Regions from separate parts of the Pseudomonas sp. ZL2 genome, predicted to be linked through region 2. Evidence: riboswitches for the same ligand, from Rfam matches in the RefSeq annotation. Region 2 holds a riboswitch; the other holds the start of a gene.
What was found. A riboswitch is a leader RNA that binds a small molecule or an ion and turns the genes downstream of it on or off. The one in region 2 is predicted to bind FMN.
Positions count from the first base shown of each region.

Region 1: it holds a riboswitch for FMN, as region 2 does, so the genes downstream of both, ribB (3,4-dihydroxy-2-butanone-4-phosphate synthase) here and ABM562_RS09005 (6,7-dimethyl-8-ribityllumazine synthase) in region 2, are expected to answer to the same signal.

Region 1 is NZ_JBGOGX010000005.1:180,139-183,520, forward strand. It holds gene rtcR (RNA repair transcriptional activator RtcR) at 1-146, shown strand, start outside; gene ABM562_RS08480 (alpha/beta hydrolase) at 217-1,305, shown strand; FMN riboswitch at 1,372-1,515, shown strand; gene ribB (3,4-dihydroxy-2-butanone-4-phosphate synthase) at 1,595-2,245, shown strand; gene ABM562_RS08490 (SGNH/GDSL hydrolase family protein) at 2,458-3,382, opposite strand, start outside.
Region 2 is NZ_JBGOGX010000007.1:7,074-10,455, forward strand. It holds gene astE (succinylglutamate desuccinylase) at 1-882, shown strand, start outside; gene ABM562_RS09005 (6,7-dimethyl-8-ribityllumazine synthase) at 965-1,471, opposite strand; FMN riboswitch at 1,564-1,715, opposite strand; gene alaS (alanine--tRNA ligase) at 2,068-3,382, shown strand, end outside.

The sequences.
Region 1 (3,382 bases), on a different contig from region 2:
TTTGCCGCAACGCCCGCACTTTGTCCGAAGCCGGACGCCAGCTGTTCGATGTATCACGCCAGGAAAAAGAAAAGCCCAACGACGCCGACCGCCTGCGCAAATACCTGGCGCGCTTTGGCCTGGGATGGAATCAACTCAAGGGTTGAACAGGGTGCTAGAATTCGCGCCCTCTTCGGCCGCATCTGGCCGAGCACTACCGAAAAAGGACTCTCGGCCATGTCATTGCTGACAGCTACCCGCCTGCATCTCTGCTCCTTCGGCCTGCTGGCCGGCCTCAGCCTCACCGCCGCCAGTGCCTACGCCGACGAAGCCACCGACCAGGCCGTGCACAAGGGCCGCTGGCAAGGCATGGCCGCCATGGCCAACCTGTACCTCAACGACGCCACCCCGGCCGAGTTCATGGATGCCGGTGACAAAGAAAAGAGCGAGCACGACAACTATGCCGGCGCCCTGGCCTTCTATCTGACCGCCGCCCGCCTGGACCCGAAGAACGCCTTCGCCTCTTACCAGGCCGCTGCCGCGCTGTCGTCCATGGACAGCCCGGAACTGGCCGCGCAATACCTCGACCAGGCGCGTGAGCGCGGCTTCTGGCAAGCGGTGATCCTCAAGGAAGACGACGAACTGGAGCCGATGCAGAAAGACCCGGCCTACCAGAAGCTGCTGCAAGCCGCCGAGAAGAACTACCCGACCCAGGCCAAGGACGCCGGCCTCGCTGCGTTCAGCATTCCTGAAGGCAAGGCGCCGGCTGGCGGCTGGCCAGTGGTGGTATGGCTGGCCGGTTTCGGCACCGAAGGCGTCAAGGGCACCAACATGCGCGCCGACCTGGTGGGCGACAAGGCCGTGCTGGTGGCCCTGAACGGCACCCTCAAGCGCGACGAGCATCAGTTCATGTGGCAGCGGCAATCAGTCGAGCCGACCGAGCAAGCGGTGGCCGCGGCCCTGAAGAAGCTGGAAAAAGACACCCGCATCGACCGCTCGAAAGTTGCCCTGATCGGCTTCTCGCAAGGCGCCGAACACGCCGCGCACCTGATCGCCCAGTACCCGCAGAACTACAGCGGCGCCGTGCTGCTGTCGCCGGGCGGCTTCAAGATCCCGTTCACCGTGCAGAAGGCCAAGGACAAGCGCCTGGTCGTGGTTCATGGTGCACAGGAGCATGAAAGCAACCTGCAACTGACCGCCACCACCGAAAAAGCCTTCGCCAGCAACAACAAGGTGCAGAGCCACGAACACCCTGAAGGCCACACCTTCCAGGACGACTGGCGCAAGGCCTACCCTGGCTACCTGGATTACGCCCTGGGCCTTTAAGCCCGGCTTAGACCTAGGTCGTAGCCCTGAGGCTTGCAAGCATGATGGCACCCTGATGTATGCTTGCACGGTCTTCAGGGCGGGGTGAAAGTCCCCACCGGCGGTAAATCGAAAGATGAGCCCGCGAGCGCCTCGGCCTTTGGTCGAGGGTCAGCAGATCTGGTGAGACTCCAGAGCCGACGGTCATAGTCCGGATGAAAGAAGGCGTCAGGCCAGGGCCATCGTGCGCCCTGGCGCACGCATTTTGTTCGCCCTGAAACGTTCATCGATCACTTACGAGGAGCGTTTCATGTCCCCTTTGCACCGCAAGCAATTCCCTAACGTCGCTGCCGCCGTCGCTGCCTATCAGGCCGGTAAACCCGTGCTGTTGCTCGATGACGACGACCGCGAGGACGAGGCGGATATCATCGCCGCCGCCGAAAACATCAGCCTGCAGACCATGGCCATGATGATCCGTGATTGCAGCGGCATCGTCTGCCTGTGCCTGGATGAAATCACCGTTGACGAGCTGTCGCTGGCACCGATGGTGCCGAACAACCGCGCCCGCCATGGCACCGGTTTCACTGTGACCATCGAAGCCGCTGAAGGTGTATCCACGGGCGTGTCGGCCCAGGACCGCATCACCACCATCCAGGCGGCGCTGGACTCGACCCGCGCAGACCTGCGCATCGTCAGCCCCGGCCACGTGTTCCCGCTGCGCTCACGCGATGGCGGCGTGCTCACCCGTCGTGGCCACACCGAAGGCTCGGTAGACCTCGCCCGCCTGGCTGGCCTGCGTCCGGCAGCGGTCCTCTGCGAGCTGATGAACCCCGATGGCAGCATGGCCCGTGGCGAACAGGTGGCAGAGTACGCCAGGCTGCATTCGCTGCCGGTACTGACCATCGACGAGTTGGCCCGTTACCGCCAGGCAGCCTTGACTCCCGCCCTGGAAAGCGCCTGAAAAATATTCTGTTCGAGAAAATTTACAGCCCTGCAGACAGCTACTAAGGTGAATGCAGAGGAGTGAATCGCGGCTGATTCAAGGCAGTCGCATCGTGCTGAGCGGGTGCAGCTTCATGCACCCGGATTTGCCTCTATTAGGAGGCGGGAAGACGACTTCATGGGGCGCCGCAAGCCAACCCGGAGTCGTCCCCGCCTCTGCTTTTTTCTGCCCTACTTCAAGCCCAGCTGCGTGCGCAAAAAGTCGTGCAGGCCGACCGCGCTTTTCTTGTAGCCGTCCGCCGTCAGGTGCACCAGATCGCCACGGGCCAAGCCTGAAGCCTGCCAGCCGGCAATCGAACACTGTCCGCCCATATACGCCTGCCAGTCCCAGAACAGGGCATTGGCCTGCTTGGCTGCCTGGCGCTGGATGCGGATCACCTGGGCCAGTTGCTGCGGCTGGCGCGCGGCGCAACTGCGGGCCTTGCGCTGCTTGATCGAGTCCGGCGGACCAACCAGCAGCACCACCGCCCGCGGCAGGTCCTGGCGCAGGCGCTTGAGGGTATTGCGCAGTTGCGTCTGGTACAGGTTGAGATCGAGGGTGTCATCGAAGGCTTCGTTGGTGCCGTAGGCGAGGATCACCAGGTCCGGGCGCAAGGTCTTGAGGTTGTCCTGCCAGCCGGCCTGCCATTTGTCCTGCACCTCAAGACGCGCGCCGTTGATACCCAGCGCCGAATAGATCACCCCGGCATTCTTCTGGCCCTGGATGTACCACCCCCCCAGCACGGTGCCGGGACGGCCGTTGAGGGTCAGGTCCAGCGGCAGACCGAGGTTGCCGACCTGCGGGCCGAAGCGCCATTGCCCGCCGGTTGCCGCCAGCATGCGCTGGTTGCGTCCACGACCGTCGCGCAGCACCAGGGTACTGTTCTCCCGCGCCTGGTACAGCGCCTGCACGCGATAACGTTGGGCACCAGGTTCACGGGCCTCGATGCGTACGCTGGGGTTGGCCGCCATCGGCACCGACAAGTAACCGCCGAGCGGGAACTGCGTGCTCTGCTGATTACGCGCCGACACCAGCTCCCACTGGCGCTTGGCGGCTTTGAGGATAACCTGGTCGTAGCGGGTGCCCGGCACCGGCGTGGCGGCGATCAGGCCGATA
Region 2 (3,382 bases):
CCCGAGGCTCGTGACAATGGCCAGGACCTGCTGCTGTCGGCGGGCATCCATGGCAACGAAACCGCACCGATCGAGTTGCTCGATCGGCTGCTGCACGACATTGCCCGCGGCGATCTCAAGCCGCGTGCGCGTATTCTGTTCCTGTTCGGCAACCCCGAGGCGATCCGCCGCGGCGAGCGTTACATCGAGCAGGACGTCAACCGCTTGTTCAATGGCCGCCACGATCAGTCCAGTGGTGCCGAGGCCCTGCGTGCCTGTGAGCTGGAGCGCCTGGCGGCGACTTTTTTCAGCGTCCCCGAGCGCACCCGCCTGCATTACGACCTGCACACCGCCATTCGTGGTTCGAAGATCGAGCAGTTCGCCCTCTATCCGTACAAGGAAGGTCGCCAGCATTCGCGTCGCGAACTGGCGCGCCTGAGCGCGGCCGGCATGGAGGCGGTGCTGCTGCAAAGCAAGGTGTCGATCACCTTCACCGCCTACACCTATGAGCAATTGGAGGCTGAAGCCTTCACCCTGGAGCTGGGCAAGGCGCGGCCGTTCGGGGAGAACGGCCAGGTCAATGTCGAGCGTCTGGAGACCCGGCTCAAGCAGATCATCGAAGGCACCGAGCCTGAAGAGCCTCAAGCCCTGGATGGCCTGCAGCTATTCAGCGTGGCTCGCGAGATCATCAAGCACAGCGAGCATTTTCGCCTGAACCTGCCTGCGGATATAGAGAACTTCTCGGAGCTCGAACCCGGCTACCTGCTGGCCGAGGATATCGCCGACACCCGCTGGATCGTCGAGGAGCAGGGCGCGCGCATCATCTTCCCCAACCCGAAGGTCAAGAATGGTTTGCGGGCGGGGATTCTGATCGTTCCCGCCAACCCCGAACAGCTAGGCTGATTGGGTGGGAGCGGGCTTGCCCCGCGATTGCGATCTACCTGCTGCATCGCATCGCGGGACAAGCCCGCTCCTACAGGGTTATTCAGCCGGCCATTTTTTGCGGCACTTCATTGCGACGCAGGGCGCGCAGCTTGTGCAGGGTATCGGCACAGGTCTTGGCCGCCTCGGCGCCCTTGACCAGGAAATGTTCGAAGTAGAAGTTCTGATGCTCGTCACCGGCATGGAAGTGGTGCGGGGTCAGCACTGCCGAGAACACCGGCACCTCGGTTTCCAGCTGCACCTGCATCAGGCCGCTGATCACCGACTGGGCGACGAACTCATGGCGGTACAGGCCGCCATCGACCACCAGGCCGGCGGCGACGATGCCGGCGTAGCGACCACCTCGGGCCAGCAGCTTGGCGTGCAGAGGGATCTCGAAAGCGCCGCCGACTTCAAAGAAATCGATATCGCTCGCCTGATAGCCTTGTTTACCCATCTCTTCGACGAATGCCTTGCGAGCCTGGTCGACAATATCCTTGTGCCAGCAGGCCTGGATGAAGGCGATGCGCTCGTGGGAAGGGTTCTTGCTATCGATTGCGGTAGGTTGCATTGAAACGGACTCCTGTTTGGATGAGAAACAGGGCGCTGGATCGAAGGGGATTTCGCCATGCAGCTGCACAACGACAGGCGCGGATGCACCTCTCCCGTTCTCTCTTTATCCGGACTATGACCGTCGGCCCCGGAATCACACCGGGTCTGCTGACCTTGCAGGCAGGCCTGCAAGCGCTCGCGGGCTATGCGCATTGCGCGCAATTACCGCCGGTGGGGAATCGCACCCCGCCCTGAGAGCGTTACCGTCGGTTGTCAACGGCGAGGAATTATTAGCACAGATGTCAGGTAAACGTATAGGCTGCTAACGATTTTTTCCGGATCAACGACATTTCATCCGGGAAACCTTGCCAATTGCTTTGTGCGGCCCCAGTAATATCGTGTCACCAGATCAAATCAGGCCCAGAGAGGTCGGGCGGGGTGGTCGCGAGCGGTTTTTCGCTGACGTTGTCGTTGCAGGCCGTCCAATTGACGGTTTCTATAGCATAAACACACTGCACCCAAGCCTAAGGCCCGATATAATGCGGCCCTTTGCCGTCGTTTCGTCAATTTGACGCAAGCATTTGCCTTAAGGCCGCCGTTTCCGTGGAAGAACCTATGAAAAGCGCAGAAATCCGTGAAGCCTTCCTTCGCTTCTTCGAAGAGCAGGGACACACCCGAGTTGCCTCCAGCTCCTTGATTCCGGGCAACGACCCGACCCTGTTGTTCACCAACGCGGGGATGAACCAGTTCAAGGACTGCTTCCTTGGCCAGGAAAAGCGCGCCTACACCCGCGCGACCAGCAGCCAGAAGTGCGTGCGCGCCGGTGGCAAGAACAGCGACCTGGAAAACGTCGGCTACACCGCCCGTCACCACACCTTCTTCGAAATGCTGGGTAACTTCAGCTTCGGTGATTATTTCAAGAAAGACGCCATCACCTACGCCTGGACCTTCCTGACCAAGGTGCTGAACCTGCCGGAAGAGAAACTCTGGGTCACCGTCTATGCCAGCGACGATGAGGCATACGACATCTGGACCAAGGAAATCGGCGTACCGGCCGAGCGCATGGTGCGCATCGGCGACAACAAGGGCGCACCATACGCCTCCGATAACTTCTGGACCATGGGTGATACCGGCCCGTGCGGCCCGTGCACCGAGATCTTCTACGATCACGGCGCAGACATCTGGGGCGGCCCACCCGGCTCGCCGGAAGAAGACGGCGATCGCTACATCGAGATCTGGAACAACGTCTTCATGCAGTTCAACCGCACCGCCGATGGCGTGCTGCACCCGCTGCCAGCACCGTCGGTGGATACCGGCATGGGCCTGGAGCGCATCAGTGCGGTCATGCAGCATGTGCACTCGAACTACGAGATCGACCTGTTCCGCAACCTGCTCAGCGCTTCGGCCGCCGCCATTGGCTGCGCCAACGAAGAGCAGTCGTCGCTCAAAGTGGTGTCCGACCACATCCGTTCCTGCAGCTTCCTGATTGCCGACGGCGTGCTGCCGTCCAACGAAGGCCGCGGCTACGTGCTGCGCCGCATCATCCGTCGCGCTTGCCGCCACGGTAACAAGCTGGGCGCCACTGGCAGCTTCTTCTACAAGATCGTCGCCGCCCTGGTGGCCGAGATGGGCGAAGCCTTCCCCGAGCTCCAGCAACAGCATTCCAACATCGAGCGCGTGCTCAAGGCTGAAGAAGAGCAGTTCGCCAAGACCCTGGAGCAGGGCCTGAAAATCCTCGAGCAGGACCTGGCCGATCTCAAAGGCACCGTAGTGCCGGGTGACGTGGTGTTCAAGCTGTACGACACCTACGGTTTCCCGATGGACCTGACCGCCGACATCGCCCGCGAACGCGAGCTGACCATCGACGAAGCAGGCTTCGAGCGCGAGATGGAAGCCCAGCGTGAGCGTGCCCGCTCCGCCAGCGCCTTCG